3 regions of the Clostridium cochlearium genome follow, and region 1 is predicted to be linked to each of the others. Evidence: riboswitches for the same ligand, from Rfam matches in the RefSeq annotation. Region 1 holds a riboswitch; each other region holds the start of a gene.

Region 1 (5,984 bases):
TCATGTAGGATATAAAAAAGCTGCTAAAGTAGCAAAAACTGCTATACAGACTGGAGAATCTGTAAAAGAACTTGTACTAAAAGAAAATCTATTATCAGAAAAAGAGTTAGATACAATACTTGATCCATTTGGAATGACTGAACCAGGTATATCAGGTAAAGAACTTTTGAAAAAATAAAATAATTATAAGAAGTCTGCAAACTTGCAGACTTTTTATTTGTTAAATGATAAAATTTTAATATATTAAAACATAAAAGGAGGTAAAAAATGTATAATTTTAATGAAATAGTTGAAAGAAAAAATACGTCAGCGGTTAAATGGGATAAACCCCAAATACTATATAATAGGAGCGATATAATTCCTATGGGAATAGCTGACATGGATTTTAGAACTGCTCCTGAAATAATAGAAGCAATAAAAAATAGAACAGAACATGGAGTCTTTGGATATTCCTATTTAGATGAAGAGTATTATAATTCCTTAATAAATTGGCTGGATAGAATACATAATTTTAAAGTAGAAGAGGAATGGGTATGCACTGCACCTACAATAGTTGCAGCTATAAGTTGGATGATTCAAAGCTATACAGAAGAAGGAGATAAGATAATAATACAACCTCCTGTATATCATCAATTTAAAAGATGTATAGAGAGTAATAATCGTATTATAGTAAATAATCCTTTAAAATATGAAAATAATAAATATTTTATGGATTTTGAAGACTTAGAAAGTAAAATAGATTCAAAGGTAAAAATGATGATTTTATGTAATCCACATAATCCAGGGGGAAGAGTTTGGAAACAAGAGGAGTTAAAAAAATTAGGTGATATATGCCTAAAGCATAATATATTAATGTTATCTGATGAAATACATTGTGATTTGATATTTAAGGGGTATAAACATATACCTATAATTAATGTAGATAAAAAATTTGAGGACATATCTTTGATATGTATTTCCCCTACAAAAACTTTTAATTTAGCAGCACTTCATGTTTCAAATGTTATTATTCCTAATAAAGACTTAAGAGATAAATATTTAAATACAGTATATAAAAATGCAGTAGAAGGCATAAATGTGCTTGGAATAGAGGCTATGAAAGCAGCTTATAAGCATGGAGAAGGTTGGTATAGAGATATGCTTAAATATGTAGAAGATAATTATAATTTTCTATGTAATTATATAGAAGAAAAAATTCCACAATTAAAAGTAACTAAATCAGAAGGAACTTATTTAGCTTGGATAGATTTTAGGGGTTTATCCATGAATTGTGAACAGTTAAGAGAATTTATGATAAATGAAGCAAGAGTACTTTTTGATGAAGGATATGTATTTGGAAAAGAAGGGGAAGGTTTTCAGAGAATAAATTTAGCTTGTTCTAGAACAATTCTAAAAGAAGCTTTAGATAGAATATGTATGGCTATGGAAAATGTTAACAAACTGTGAATAAAATAAATAATTTTGAAAAGTAGTTGCAAAATAATAATAATTATTATATAATAATAATTGTAAATAAGAGATATAACAGGAGGAATTGAAAATGAAAAAATTTGTATGTACAGTATGTGGATATGTTTATGAAGGGGATGCGGCACCAGAAAGATGTCCGCAATGTAATGTTCCATCAGATAAATTTGTAGAACAAGTTGAGGGAGAACTTGCTTGGGCAGACGAGCATGTAATAGGAGTTGCTAAGGGAGTAGATGAAGAAGTAATAGAAGGATTAAGAGCTAATTTTGTAGGAGAATGTACTGAGGTTGGAATGTATCTTGCAATGAGTAGGCAAGCAGATAGAGAAGGGTTACCAGAAGTTGCAGAAGCATATAAAAGAATCGCTTTTGAAGAAGCAGAACATGCTGCTAAATTTGCGGAATTATTAGGAGAGGTTGTAACAGATTCTACTAAGAAAAACTTAGAAATGAGAGTAGAAGCTGAATATGGAGCTTGTAGTGGTAAGAAAGAATTAGCAACTCTTGCTAAAAAATTAAATTTAGATGCAATACACGATACAGTTCATGAAATGTGTAAAGATGAAGCAAGACATGGTAAGGCATTTAAAGGTTTATTAGATAGATATTTTAAATAAAATATTATAAAAAATAGACACAAAGAACGACTTAGTTAAGTCGTTCTTTTGTTTTATATAATAAATAATTTGTAGAAAATGTATAATTTTAAATATTACAAATATAAGTTATAATGTAAAGTATAATGTATAGAGGGAGGGGATTATATGTATAAATTAATAGCACTAGATATAGATGGCACTCTTTTAAATAGAGATCATGAAATTTCAAGTAAAACTGTGAATGTAATAAGGAAATCAATGGATAGAGGTATAAGAGTAATTTTAGTATCTGGTAGAGATTATTCTGCTGCTGAACCTTATATAAAAAAATTAGAAACAAAAGATTTGTTTTTAGGATTAAATGGGGCTACAATATATGATAATAAAGGGAACATTATTCATAGTGAATATTTAGATAGAGACATAGTAGAAGATATAATAGAAATATGTGAAAAAGAAGACATATATATTGTTCTTTTTATAGGTAATAATACCTATGTAGATGAAATTTCAGATTTTATGGGGATAGATAATTATGTATTTAATTCTATAGAAGTTGGACAAGTTTCAAAATTTTATAAAGATGAAAATGTAACAAAAATCCTTTTAACACATAAAGAAGAGAAGCTTAAACCTATTAAAGAAAAATTAGATTTTAAATATGGCAGTAGAATAAATACACAATTTTCATTACCCCAATTTTTAGAGATATTTAACGGAGAAGTAAATAAAGGAATTGCTTTAAAGAGAGTATGTGAAAAATATGAAATACCTAAAGAGAAAATTATGGCAGTAGGGGATTGGGATAATGACATAACAATGATAGAATATGCAGGATTAGGTGTTGCAATGGGAAATGGTTCATCAAGACTTAAAAAAGTGGCTGATTTTATAACAAAAAGCAATGAAGAGGATGGAGCAGCTTATGCTATTAAAAAATTTGTGCTAAAAGATTAAGAACTGGATTTAAATAATTAAAATCATTGACTATAAAAAATAACTATGATACCATGAATATGTAAACAATTAAATAAATTTAGGGGAGCTTATAAAATAGGCTGAGAAAGAGATGTTATCTCTGACCCTCATAACCTGATTTGGTTAATACCAACGTAGGGAACATTGTGTATTGTAGTTATGGTGAAATTCTATAGCATATATATACATATGTATTTTGAGGGAAAGTTTAAAACTTTCCCTTTTTATTTTAATAAAAAAGGAGAGGAATAAAATGAATTACACAACTCAGATGGATGCTGCTAAAAAAGGAATAGTTACAAAGGAAATGGAAGCTGTAGCTGAAAAAGAAGGTATAGATATAAAAGAATTAATGGAGCGTGTGGCAAAAGGTAGTGTTGCTATACCAGCAAATAAAAATCACAAAAATTTAAGCGCTGAAGGAGTAGGACAAGGATTAAGAACTAAGATAAATGTAAACTTAGGAATATCAAAAGATTGTTGTAATGTGGAGAGAGAACTTGAAAAAGTAAAAAAAGCTATAGATATGAAAGCAGAAGCTATAATGGATTTAAGTTGTTTTGGAAAAACACAAGAATTTAGAAGAAGATTAGTAGAAATGTCTCCAGCTATGATAGGAACTGTTCCTATGTATGATGCTATTGGATTTTATGATAAAGAATTAAAAGATATCACTGCAGAAGAATTATTAGATGTAATAGAAACTCATGCAAAAGATGGAGTAGACTTTATGACTATACATGCAGGAGTTAACAAGGAATCTGTGGAGATATTTAAAAGAAATGAAAGACTTACTAATATAGTATCTAGAGGTGGATCTCTTCTTTATGCATGGATGGAGCTTAATAATAGAGAAAATCCTTTTTATGAGTACTTTGATAAAGTTCTTGATATATGTGAGAAATATGATGTTACAATAAGTTTAGGAGATGCTTGTAGACCTGGTTCAATACATGATTCTACAGATGCAAGTCAAATAAAAGAACTTATGACTTTAGGAGAATTAACTAAAAGAGCATGGAAAAGAAATGTTCAAATTATAATAGAAGGACCTGGACATATGTCCCTAGATGAAATAGAAACAAACATGAAATTAGAAAAAAAATTATGTCATAATGCACCTTTTTATGTATTAGGACCTATAGTTACAGATATAGCTCCTGGATATGATCATATTACAAGTGCTATAGGAGGAGCTATTGCAGCAACCTATGGAGCAGACTTTTTATGTTATGTAACACCTGCAGAACATCTAAGACTTCCAGATTTAGATGATATGAAGGAAGGAATAATAGCAACTAAAATAGCAGCTCATGCAGCAGATATTGCTAAAGGAATAAAAGGAGCAAGAGAGTGGGATAATCAAATGTCAGCTGCAAGAAAAGAATTAGATTGGGAAAAAATGTTTGATTTAGCTATAGATGATGAGAAAGCAAGAAAATATAGAAAGAGTTCTACCCCAGAAGTTAACGATAGTTGTACTATGTGTGGAAAAATGTGTGCTGTTAGAAATATGAATAAGGTTATGCAAGGAAAAGATATAAATATATTAAGAAACGATGATAAATAAAAATTTTGTGTGACAAAATTTTTATAGAGGACAATTGACAGAGGACAAAGAACAATTTTTAATGAACAACTAACAATGAATAATGAACAATTTAGGAGGATTTTCCTTCCTTATGTCAGAAAATCTTTAATCTTATTAGTTAGAATTGAAAATGGAGAATGGAAAGTGGAAAATGATTGACAACTTTTTTCCATTAACATTACTAAAAGTTTTTAATTTTATAAGATCCTTAGGTTTAGCTAAAGCTAAACCTTTTTTATATTAGACAAATCTAAAATATCCTTAACTCTCCATTCTCCACTTTCCATTTTCAATTATATTATAAAATTTAAGGTTTTCTATAGCAAAGCGGAAGAAAATCTTCCTTCATTGTCCTATGTCAATTGTCCTCTGTCCTCTGTTAAAAAAAGTGTGTTGCAGTTTTTTAAAACTACGACACACTTTTTTTATTAGTGGCATCCACCACAAGTAGAACATCCACCGGTATCAGGTTTTACAATAGGTTCTAAAGAAAATCCACCTAATCCATTTTCCTCAGAGCATTCAATAACAAATCCAACGAATTGACTAACAAGATTTTTATCTATTAAAAAAGTTACGTCATGAATTTTAACTACCTCATCGTTTGGTTTTTCTTCATCTATGACAAGATTAAATACAGGACCGCTACATCCCATACCTGCTAAGTGTATTCTAAGAATATTATCTTTAACACCATTTTCTTTTAAAAAGTCTAAGAACTCGTCATAAGCGATATCGCTCATGGTAACTATGTTCATTAAAAAGCCTCCTTTAAATAGTTTATTTATGTTTATTATTGTAACAGATAAGAAAAAAATATTCCATAATTAAATTTTTTTATAGAATTTGACTTTACTCAACTATACTATATAATCTAATTAGTGTAAAATCATTTGTATGAAAAGGAGAAATATATGGATACATCTATATGGGTTAGATCCATTGTGAACAAACAATTTAGCCCTGAAGAATTTTTTAAACATGTAGCTTATATTATTGGTAAAGAATTTAATTTACCAACTCATATAAGTATACATACGGAAGTATGTAAGTTTTTCATGGGAGAATTTGAAATAATAATAAGCAAAAAACATATTGAGAGACTTCAAAAACATGGTTTGTATTTATTGGACAAGTATATTTTGGATGAATTAGAGGAACAAGGATTTGAATTTAGTATAAATAGAAGCAAATATATAAAATGCTGTTATGGAATTTTTGACGATGATTATAGTACAGACAATATAACCACAAGATTTAATCAAATATTTAATATTCCTATAAAGGAAGGGGCGCTTTTTTATCCTTGCTGTGGTTCAGATTCATATAAACCATTAGCGTTGTTTA
Region 2 (5,984 bases), 570 kb from region 1:
AGAAGATTATTATATAAGTCCAGTGCTACATTTCATGATAGAATAGATAAAAATGACAAGAAGTATTATCTTAAAGCAGAATATGAAAATAGAGCATGGCATGTAGAGTGTTCTAATAAAAAGCCTGAGAAGTTTTAATGGAAACTAAGGAGGAATTTTTATGAGTAATTGTGATAGTTGTCCAAGTAAAGGTAAATGTGATAGTAATGAAGCATCATGTTCTAAAATAGTACCTAAATACGGTAATATAAAACACATAATTGGTGTTATAAGTGGTAAAGGTGGAGTAGGTAAATCTACAGTTACAGGAATTCTTGCTACAAAGCTAAAAAAAGCAGGATATAAAGTTGGGGTATTAGATGCAGATATAACAGGACCATCAATGCCTAGATTTTTTGGAATAAATGAAGAAAGAGCATATGCTTTAGAAGGAAGAACTGGAGAAGAAATTAAATTTTTACCAGTAGAAACATCATCAGGTATAAAGGTTATGTCTCTTAATCTATTAACTGAACATGAAGAAGAACCAGTTATATGGAGAGGTCCAGTTATTACAGGAGTACTTACTCAAATGTATACAGATACAGAATGGGGAGAACTTGATTATCTTCTTATAGATATGCCACCAGGAACAGGAGACGTAGCACTTACAATCATGCAAAGTATACCTGTAGAAGGAATGGTAGTTGTTTCAACAGCTCAAGATATGGTTTCTATGATAGTTAAAAAAGTAATTATAATGGCAAAAAAAATGAATATAAATGTTTTAGGTGTAGTAGAAAATATGTCTTATGTAAGATGTAGTTGTGGAGAAAAAATAAATTTATTTAGTAGAAAAACTGCTGAAGAACAAGCTAAATATTTAGAAGTACCTTTAATAGCAGAACTTCCTGTAAATTTAGACTTAACAGAAAGTATGGAGAAAGGTAATGTGGAAGATTATATTACAGCCTGTGCAGAATATGAGGAGCTATTAGAAGGATTTATGAATCAGATAAAATAACAAGCAAAAAGTTGGTAAATAATATTTGCCAACTTTTTATTTATCTAAATATAGTTATAAATAAATAAAACAAGGTAAAAATAATAAAGATAATATTTATTAAGGAGGAATACAAATGAAAGCATATGTAGATAAAGAAACTTGTATAGGATGTGGATTATGTCCTTCAGTGGCTCCAGAAGTATTTGAAATGGATGACGATGGTAAAGCTAAAACAATAACAGAAGAAGTCCCAGATGGATCAGAGGAGCTTTCTAAAGAAGCGGAAGCTAGCTGCCCAACATCTGCTATTTCTGTAGAAGAGTAGAAAACTTAAAGGTGCCTTTAAAAGAAGGCACCTTTAATATGTTATAAAACTTTATAATAAGACTTTTTATTTATAATTTTATATATATTTTCAATAGGTAAAACATATATTATCACAATACATATAAGAGCATTTACAGATAAAAAAGATCCATTATATATTAGTGAATATAAGTAAGAAGACATAGATTCAGGTGCTGTACTTCCCCAGAATACTACTCCTGCAATAAAGTGAAAAACAAATCTTCCCAATATAGCCATTATAGTTCCTAAAATTTTGTTGTTTTTAAAATATCCAGCTAATCCAAGAGCCATAAAAGGTAATGGATAGTCAAATAAAACTTGAAGTGGATGAAGTATATATGGACCTAATATTAATTTTATAAGGCCATATAAAAATCCAGTTAGAAAACCTACTTCAGGACCGTATAAAAGAGCCATTAATATAATAGGAACCATTGCTCCAAGTGTAACTGAACCTCCATTTGGAAGCTTTGTTAGCTTAAACATATCTAGAATAGTAGCTAAAGCCAATGCTAGTCCTATGCTACAAATTAATGCTGGAGTTAATTTTATTTTTTTAGATTTTAATAAAATTATTACTACTAACATTAGACCTAGTAGTGTTAATATGGAATTAGGATTACTAACTATTTCTAATAAGTTTTCTCCTAAAGATAATAAATTCATTTAAATAATACCTCCTGTTTGTGCATGAGGGGTAAATAAAAAGCATTCCAATTAAGGAATGCTAATAATAATATTCTATATCTATAAAAGGCTTTCCTACGCTGGAATTATCCAGTTCAGGTACAAGGGTTAATGAATAAGAAATCCATTTCTCAGCTTTTATAGCACCCCTAGCACTACATTATTAAATTTTATAAGTTTATTATATTATATATATTTAATTATTGCAAATATGTTGAATTAATTTACAGCAAATACATAAACTTATATTTATAAAAGGTCAACTTTAACATAAGTGCAAAAGAAAGAGATTGAAAAGATAAATTATATATTAAACACATTTACTTCATATAATATGGAATTTTATAAGTTGATTTTATGACATTCACATAGTATAATGACCAAAGTATATACAATATATTGTAGTTAGGAGGAAATGTGTATGCTATATGTTGTAAAGAGAGATGGCAGAAGAGTTTCTTTTAATGCCATAAAAATAGCTAATGCAATTAAGAGAGCTTCTGAGGAAATAGGGTTTGAATTAAAAGAAAGTGAATATATGAATTTAACTCAAAATGTAGTAGAACAAATAGAAAAGTTAAATAAAGATGAGATATCAGTTGAAGAAATTCAAAATTTAGTTGAAAGTATTTTAATGGAGAACAGTTATAAAAATATAGGGAGAGCCTATGCTAATTACAGACAGGAAAGAACTAGAATAAGAGAAATAAAATCAGATTTAATGGAAGCTATAGAGAAGATAGGGGTTGAAACAGACAGAGATAATGCTAATGTTGGAAATAATTTTTCTTCAAAATTATTAAGAATAGCTAGTGAATCTAATAAGTGGTATAACTTAGCTGCTATGCCTAAACATTTAGCTAAGGCTCATGAAAATGGAGATATATATTATCATGATTTAGATAGTTATAATTTAACAGTGAATTGTTTGCACATACCAACTAAAGAAGTTTTATCAAAAGGATTTAATACAGGGTATGGATTTATAAGACCTCCTAAAAGAATAGAGTCTGCTTGCGAATTATCATGTATATTATTACAATCAACTCAAAATGATATGTTTGGTGGGCAATCTCATCCAGATTTTGATAATGATATGGGTTACTTTGTTGAATTTACAAGAAAAGAAATAAAAGAAGAATTAAGAGAAGTTGGATTAGAAGAAGAAAAGATTGAAGAGCTATGTGAAAAAAAATTAAGGAAAAGTATTAGTCAGGCAATGCAGGGCATAGTATATAATCTGAATACTATGCATTCAAGAGCGGGTTCACAAGTTCCTTTTAGTTCAATAAATATAGGGATACCAATGTCAGAAGATGCTGCATTAGTTTGTGAATTATTTTTAATAGAGTATGAAAAAGGATTAGGGAAAGGTGAACAACCGATATTTCCTAATATAATATTTAGAGTAAAAGATGGAGTGAATAAGAGACCATCAGATCCATATTATTATTTATTTAAATTAGCCTGTAAAGTTGCTAGTAAGAGGATGAATCCTACTTTTATGAACATTGATGCAGATTTTAATTTAGAATATTATAATAAAGGATATTTACCTGCTACTATGGGATGTAGAACTAGAGTACAATCTAATGTAAATGGAGAACCAGATGTTAAAGGAAGAGGTAATATAGCACCAACTACAATTAATTTACCAAGGATAGCTATTATATCTAAAAAAGATATAAATAAGTTTTTTGCTTTATTAGATAATAGATTAGAAATGGCAAAAGAAGCATTATTACATAGGTATGGTGTTTTAAAAAGATTAAGAGTTAAAGATTTACCTTTTGTTGCAGGACAAAATCTAATGAAAGGATCAGAAAATTTACAGCCAGAGGACAGTATAGAACCTATTTTAAAACAAGGTACTTGGGGTATAGGATTCATAGGATTAGCTGAAACTCTTAAAGCTTTAATAGGAGAGCATCATGGTGAATCAGAAAATGCTAGAGAATTAGGAATAAAAATCATAAAACATATAAGAGACTTTACCGATAAGACTACAAAAGAAACAAAGTTGAATTGGTCTTGCTATGCTACTCCAGCAGAGGGGTTAAGTGGGAAATTTATAGTACAAGATAAAAAAATATTTGGTGAAATTAAAGGGGTAACAGATAAGGACTATTATACAAACAGTTTTCATATACCAGTTGGATATCCAATATCAATAAAAGAAAAAATAGATATAGAAGCGCCATATCACTCAATTTGTAATGGAGGACATATTTCTTACATCGAGTTAGATGATTATCCAACAGAAGATGTAATAATGGATATAATAAATTATGCTTATAGCAATACTAATATTAATTATTTAGGGATAAACTTTCATATAAAGTATTGTAAAAACTGTGGTACTTATATAGATAATCACGAATCAAGTTGTTTTAAATGTGGAAGCAAAAATATACAAGGCATATCTAGGGTTACAGGATATTTAAGTTTAGATGAAAGATTTGGAGTTGGAAAGGTAGCAGAAAGAAAGGATAGATTATCACATACTAATGGAAAAGTTTTTTATGAGGAGAGATAGAAAATGAACTATCTTCAAGTGGCAGGTTTTTTAGATAATTCCTTAGCTAATGGTGAAGGACTTAGATCTGTATTATTTTTATCAGGTTGTAAGCATGAATGTAAGGGGTGTCATAATCTTGCTATGCAAGACTTTGAATATGGTGATAGGATATGCATAGATGATATAATTAAAAGAATAAGAAAGAATATACCTATAATAAGAGGGGTTACCTTTTCTGGCGGAGAACCATTAGAACAAGCAGAAAATTTAGCTGAATTAGCTTTAATGATAAAAAAAGATGACCTTAATATATGGTGTTATACAGGATATGAATTTGAATATATACTTAGCAATATGGATAAAATAAATGGATGGAAAATTTTAATTGAAAATATAGATATATTAGTAGATGGTACTTTTCAACAAGATAAGATTGAACCTAATCTAAAGTATAAGGGTTCATATAATCAAAGGATAATAGATGTGAAAAAAAGTCTCTTGGCTAAAAAAGTTATAATATATCCTATATAAAGTTGAATAAAGATATATTGATAGATATAATTAAATTAATTAAAACATTCATATTGGGGTGAAATAATGAAAAATTTAGATGGAATAGAAGTTTGTGAATGCTGTACCATTCATGAAGATTGTGTAGAGTGCGTGAGAAGAAATATGTTAGATGAAGAAACTTTTATGAAGTTATCAGATTTATTTAAGGTTTTAGGAGATTATACTAGAATAAGAATAATATATGCCTTATTTAATAAAGAACTTTGTGTTTGTGATATTGCAGAAGTATTAAATATGAGTCAATCTTCTATTTCTCATCAATTGAGAACTTTAAAAGCGGCTAGATTAGTTAAGTTTAGAAGAGAAGGGAAAACTGTTTTTTATTCTTTAGACGATGAACATATAAGAAAATTATTTAATGCTGGATTAGAGCATGTTAAGCATAATTAAAATAAGTTAAGAGATAGAAAAATGAAACTCTTGACATAATTAAAATCTTTTGTTACAATATTTTTAAAAGATAATAACATACGTTCTTATATTTGTATATAAGTCGGTAAAAACTGAAACTTATATATATAAATGTAAAGAAGCCGGATTTTTGTTAAATAAGACAATAATCTGGCTTTATTTTTTGAGGAGGTTGATATTTATGATTACAAAGGACAGTGCCATTGGAGTCTTAGATTCAGGAGTAGGTGGACTTACAACAGTAAAGGAACTTCAAGAATTATTACCAAATGAAAACATATATTATTTTGGTGATAACAAAAATGTTCCATATGGGAATAAGACAGAAGAAGAGATTATAAAACTTACTAGAAAAATGATAGAGTTTTTAATATCTGAAAATGTTAAAGTTATAGCTGTTGCCTGTAACACAATTTCAACTATTATAGATGAAATAAGTAGGGATTATGATGTAAAGATAAT
Region 3 (5,984 bases), 820 kb from region 1:
TAATGAACAGGGAACAATGAATAATTATTGAGGATTTTTTTACTTCGTTGCAAAAAATATTTCATTATATAAATTTTTGTATTTAGCTAAAACTAAAGATTTTAAGGCGATAACCTGACTTAATTTTAATGTTCTTAAAAACTAAAGCGATGTTTAGCTTCGCTAAACCAGCCATCAATAAAAATGTCAATGTAGATATAATTGAAAATGGAAAGTCGAGAATGAAGAATTAAGGATAGTTTAGATTTGTCTAATATAAAAAAGGTTTATCTTTAGCTAAACCTAAAGATCTTATAAAATTAAAAACTTTTCGTAATGTTAATGGAGAAAAGTTGTCAATCATTTTCCACTTTCCATTCTCCATTTTCAATTCTAACTAATAAGATTAAAGATTTTCTGACGTAAGGAAGAAAATCATCCTTCATTGTCCTCTGTCCTCTGTCAATTGTCAAATGAACTGTCCTCTGTTAAAAAAATTACATCGTAATTTTTTTATTTTACGTGTTGTTTCTAATTAATTATACTATATATAATACTTAAAAATACAAAATGATGTGGAGGTAATAAATGTGAAAAAAATAGTTGTAATGTTAGCAAAGGGTTTTGAGGAAATCGAAGCATTAACAGTAGTGGATGTTTTAAGAAGAGTTGGAGTTGATTGTAAAACTTGTTCTATAAGTGAGGAAAAAATGGTAAAAGGAACTCATAATGTATATGTAAAGGCTGATATACTTTTAAAAGACTTTAAGGAGTATGATTTTTCAGGCATAGTGCTACCAGGTGGTATGCCAGGAGCTGCTAATTTAAGAGATAATAAACAGGTTATAGAAATAATAAAACAATTTAACAAAGAAAATAAATTAATAGCAGCTATTTGTGCAGCACCTATAATATTAAAAGAAGCAGATATTATAGAAAATAAGAACATAACTTCCTATCCAGGGTTTGAAGAAGAATTAAAAGGAGCTAATTATAAAGAAGATAGAGTGGTTCAACATGATAATATAATAACCAGTAGGGGACCTTCTACAGCTTTAGATTTTGCTTTTAAAATATTAGAAAATATAATAGATACAAAAGAATTACAGGAATTAAAAGAATCTATGTTGTATGAATAAAGTTCAATAGAAGGAACACAGGTAACTTTAGATGATATGCTAGAGTATGGAGCTGATGAAAACAAAAAAACAGATGATATTCAGGAAGTATTAAATTATTCTGAGGCACTAAGAATTGGCGAGAATTTAATAGGAAGAATACCTATATCAACAAGATTAATTAAAGAAATGCATAAAATATTATTATCTGGAGAAGTAAGAGGAAAAAATAGAAATCCAGGAGAGTTTAAAGGAAATCAAAATATAAAAGAAATAAAAAATATTATTTCTATGACTTAATAAATATTTTAAGACAATAATAGCAATATAATAATTAGGCAACTTTTTTAAATATATATAATTTATTTATAAGAAAGCTTCCTATTCCAGTAATAATAGAAGCTGTTAAAGCACATATATTTGACCATAGTAAATCAGATATACCTAAGATATTATAAATAGACATTATAGATAAAATAATTGAATTTATTATAGCCGCTATACCTAAAACAGAGGCAAATTTTAAAAAAGAGCCCTCTGTTTTAAAGGTATATTTTTTATTCCAATAGTATCCATTTAATGAATAAAAAATAAAGGATATAAATTTAAATAGAATATTAGCCGCACCTTTATAGATACCCGTTACCATCCAAAGCATATTTAGAATACAAAAGTCTATAACAACATTAGAGCTGCCTATTAGAGCATATAAAATAAATTGTTTTATATTATCCTTTAAATTCATATTATCACCCTAAGTTAATTATATAATATAATATATTTTATGTGAGATGTTTTACAGAAATTAAAAAATATTTAATGTAGGTGATAAAAATGCAAGATATAATATTGAAAAATGGAACTAAGCTTATATATAAAAAAATAAGTGGTCATATAACTTCCTTTTGCATAGGATTTGATGCAGGAGCAATAAGGGAAGAAGGCTTTCCTTATGGAACAGCTCATGTAGTGGAACATATGGTATTTAAAGAAACAAAAAATAGAAAAGAGCAAGAAATAAATTTATTATGTGATGAAATATTTGGTTTTCAAAATGCTATGACAAATTACCCTTATGTAATATATTATGGAACCACTTTATCAGAAGAATTTCATAAGGGAATAGAAGTATTTTTAGACATAGTATTAAATGCAACTTTAAAAGAAAAAGGATTTAGGGAAGAAATGGATATAATTAAACAGGAATTAAAGGACTGGAAAGATGATAATGACCAATATTGTGAAGATGAACTTTTTTATAATGCCTTTGAAAATAGAAGAATAAAAGAGCTTATTATAGGAAATGAAAACAGTTTAAACTCCATAACTTTAAATCAGATAAAAGCTTTTTATAATAAATTTTATAAATTAAACAATATGACAATATCTGTGGTTTCTTCTTTAGAATTTGAGAAGGTAAAGAAAATTATAGAAAAATATTTAATAAAGGAAGAAGAAAAAACTAATATAGAAAAAGTTAATGAAAATTATCTATATGAGCTAAATAATCCAGGAATATTTGTAAAAATAAAACAAGGTATAGAAGGTGCAAAAATACAATATGCTTACCCTATACACATGTTAAAAAGTAAAGAAATAAAGGCAATGGATATATTTAATTTTTATTTTGGAGAAGGTACGAGTAGTATTTTATACCATACAATAAGAACAGAAAATTCCCTAGCTTATGATATTGGAAGTTTTATAAAAAATGAAAAGGGAATAAAGCTATTTTGTATACAATTATCTGTACATAAAGACAATGTAAATAAAGCAATAGCCCTTATAAATAAGGCAATAGAAGAAGTTAAAGATGATAAAAATTATTTTAAACAGGATAAAATAAAAAAAGCAATTAAAGGAATTAAACTAAAACAGGAATTAAGATGGGAAAGATCTGTACAGCTGGCAAAGGATTTAACTTGTCATGAAATAATGTATAATGATTATAAAGGAGTATTTCCAAATAAAGAGGACTACAAAGATATAGATGGATACTACATAAATAACATCATAAAAAGGATTTTAAATAATCCTAGTATACAAATAATTCAGTAGTCACACTTGACTGTTAAAAAATGCTGTAGTATCATTTAGGTAACAATAGAATAAAATTTCAGGGGAGCTGGATAATGCCAGCTGAGAGTAAGAACTGGATTCTTAGACCCTTTACCTGATCTGGATAATGCCAGCGTAGGGAGAATGGTTTACTATATATTTTATATTTATATAGTTCTACTATTTGAATGCAAAAGTGCAGACTTACGTTGTCTGTGCTTTTATTTTTTATAAAAATATGGAGGAGTATAATATGAATACTAAAAAATTAACATTTTCAGCGTTACTAGTAGCTTTAGGAGCTTTCTTAGGAAATTTAATATTTATACCTATAGGAGCAGCTAAATGTTTTCCAGTACAACATGCAATAAATGTCATATCTGCAGTAATATTAGGGCCTTTTTATAGTGTATCTATAGCATTTTGTATATCTTTTTTAAGAAATATAGTTGGAACAGGTTCTTTATTAGCTTTTCCTGGAAGCATGATAGGGGCAGCTATTGCAGGTGTTTTGTATAAAAAAACAGGAAAAGAATTTTTAGCAGTTTTAGGAGAAATCATTGGAACAGGTTTAATAGGAGGATTACTAGCTTTCCCTATGGCAAAATTCATAATGGGAAAAGAAGTTGCAGGTTTATTTTTTATAGTGCCTTTTTCCATAAGTAGTGTAGGGGGAAGTATTATAGGATATACTATAATAAAATTAATTGGAGAAAAAATACTTAATAAGAATGAAGTTTTATGGAGGGGATAATTTTGAAAAAAGCATTAACCATTGCAGGTTCAGATAGTTCAGGAGGAGCTGGTATTCAAGCAGATATAAAGACTATGTCAGCTCATAAAGTATTTGGAATGAGTGTAATAACAGCAGTAACAGCACAAAACACCCAAGGAGTTTTTGCAGTACAGGATATAGACAAAGATATCATAGCAAAACAAATAGATGCCATATTTACAGATATAGAAGTAGATGCGGTTAAAATTGGAATGGTATCCAAAATAGAAACCATAGAAATAATAGCAGAAAAATTAAAAGAGTATAAGGCTAAAAATGTAGTAGTAGACCCTGTTATGATATCCAAAAGTGGATACGATTTATTAGCACCAGAATCTAAAAAAACTCTTATAGAAAAATTATTACCTTTAGCGGATGTAATAACTCCTAATTTACCAGAAGCAGAGGAAATAATAAAAACCTATGAAGAAGAAGGTAAAATTGAAGAGGATATAAAAAAAATAATACCTATTGATAGCAAAGAAAAAATGGAAAAAGCCGCTGAAATAATAATGAAAATGGGACCTAAAAGTGTACTTATGAAAGGTGGACACCTAGAAGGAGAAGCTATAGACATTTTATACAGTAAAGAAAAAGTCAGCTATTTCTCTTCAAAGCGTATAAATACTAAAAATACCCATGGAACAGGATGTACACTATCTTCAGCCATAGCCTCAAACTTAGCACTAGGCTACAACTTAGAAGAAAGTGTAAAAAAAGCTAAAGACTATATACAAATAGCCATAGAACATTCATTAGATATAGGAAAAGGAGTAGGACCTACAAACCACTTTTATGAACTTTATTTAGAGGACAAAGGACAGAGGACAGAGGACAATTGACAGTTTTTCTTCCTGGCGTCAGAAGAGCTTTAATCTTATTAGATATAATTGAAAATGGAAAGTGGAGAATTGAGAATGAAGGACGCTTTTCTTCGTTACACTCAGAAAAGTTTTAATTTTATTTGATTTGTTAAAGATAGTTGTATTATGGAAAACTCGTTTAGCAAGCTAAACATCGAAGGCGTTTTAGATTTAGTCAATTTATAAAAGTTTAGCTTTAGCTAAACTTTTGTAAGGTTTTATACAATTTAAAATTTTTCGTAATGTTAATGAAGAAAAATTAACCTTCATTGTCCTCTGTCCTCTGTCAATTGTCAAATGTAACAAAGCGGAGAAAAAATATCCATAATTATTCATTATTAACTGTTAGTTGTTCATTAAAAAAAGGGGGGGTTATCGTGGAAATTTATGAAAAAATATATAATAGCTTATTAAAAATAAAAGAAAAAAATCCTTTGATTCATCATATAACAAATTATGTAACGGTAAATGATTGCGCAAATATAGTATTGGCTATAGGAGCGTCGCCAGTGATGGCAGATGATATAAATGAAGTTGAGGATATGGTGTCTATAGCTTCGGCTTTGGTTATAAATATAGGAACTTTGAATCAAAAGACAGTTAAGTCCATGCTTTTGGCAGGGAAAAAATCAAATGAATTAAATATACCTGTTATTTTAGATCCAGTAGGAGTTGGAGCTACCAAATATAGAACTCATATAGCTTTGGAACTTTTAAGGGAAATAAAATTTTCAGTAATAAGAGGGAACATATCAGAGGTAAAGGTTTTATCTGGTATGGATGCATCAACAAAAGGAGTAGATGCAGAAAGTTGCGATGAAGATAATTCTATTGAAGAAAGAATTAAACTAGTTAAAAATCTTTCGGAAAAATACAATGCAGTAATTGCAATAACTGGAGAAAAGGATGTAATAGGATTTAAAAAAGATATTTACATTGTAGAAAATGGAAGTAGCATCATGTCTAAAATTACAGGAACAGGTTGTATGTGCACCTCTGTAATAGCATCTTATTGTGGAGCAGAAAAAGATTATTTACAAGCTACATTATCAGGAGTTACATCCATGGGTATCGCAGGAGAAATTGCCTATGAAAAAACTAAAAATTTAGGGCCAAGTTCCTTTAGAACAGCTTTAATAGATAGCATATATAATCTTAATGAAAATTCATTTAAAGAAAGGGGAAAGATTT

The links. Region 1 has a riboswitch for thiamine pyrophosphate ahead of thiC (phosphomethylpyrimidine synthase ThiC). Riboswitches for the same ligand answer to the same signal wherever they lie in the genome.
Region 2: linked by a shared signal. The riboswitch ahead of thiT (energy-coupled thiamine transporter ThiT) and the one ahead of thiC (phosphomethylpyrimidine synthase ThiC) in region 1 are both predicted to bind thiamine pyrophosphate.
Region 3: linked by a shared signal. The riboswitch ahead of thiW (energy coupling factor transporter S component ThiW) and the one ahead of thiC (phosphomethylpyrimidine synthase ThiC) in region 1 are both predicted to bind thiamine pyrophosphate.

What each region holds. Positions count from the first base shown of each region.
Region 1 is NZ_LT906477.1:671,554-677,537, forward strand. It holds gene CKV72_RS03245 (aspartate ammonia-lyase) at 1-178, shown strand, start outside; gene CKV72_RS03250 (MalY/PatB family protein) at 268-1,446, shown strand; gene CKV72_RS03255 (NADH peroxidase) at 1,541-2,086, shown strand; gene CKV72_RS03260 (HAD family hydrolase) at 2,234-3,025, shown strand; TPP riboswitch at 3,097-3,204, shown strand; gene thiC (phosphomethylpyrimidine synthase ThiC) at 3,300-4,616, shown strand; gene CKV72_RS03270 (HesB-like protein) at 5,066-5,395, opposite strand; gene CKV72_RS03275 (hypothetical protein) at 5,552-5,984, shown strand, end outside.
Region 2 is NZ_LT906477.1:100,136-106,119, forward strand. It holds gene CKV72_RS00525 (YhfM domain-containing protein) at 1-138, shown strand, start outside; gene CKV72_RS00530 (Mrp/NBP35 family ATP-binding protein) at 161-1,003, shown strand; gene CKV72_RS00535 (ferredoxin) at 1,119-1,310, shown strand; gene thiT (energy-coupled thiamine transporter ThiT) at 1,352-1,999, opposite strand; TPP riboswitch at 2,076-2,181, opposite strand; gene CKV72_RS00545 (anaerobic ribonucleoside triphosphate reductase) at 2,442-4,556, shown strand; gene nrdG (anaerobic ribonucleoside-triphosphate reductase activating protein) at 4,560-5,069, shown strand; gene CKV72_RS00555 (ArsR/SmtB family transcription factor) at 5,136-5,501, shown strand; gene murI (glutamate racemase) at 5,704-5,984, shown strand, end outside.
Region 3 is NZ_LT906477.1:1,496,085-1,502,068, reverse strand. It holds gene CKV72_RS07455 (DJ-1 family glyoxalase III) at 570-1,118, shown strand; gene CKV72_RS07450 (Fic family protein) at 1,155-1,397, shown strand; gene CKV72_RS07445 (GtrA family protein) at 1,432-1,842, opposite strand; gene CKV72_RS07440 (M16 family metallopeptidase) at 1,932-3,155, shown strand; TPP riboswitch at 3,206-3,314, shown strand; gene thiW (energy coupling factor transporter S component ThiW) at 3,409-3,909, shown strand; gene thiD (bifunctional hydroxymethylpyrimidine kinase/phosphomethylpyrimidine kinase) at 3,912-4,772, shown strand; gene thiM (hydroxyethylthiazole kinase) at 5,171-5,984, shown strand, end outside.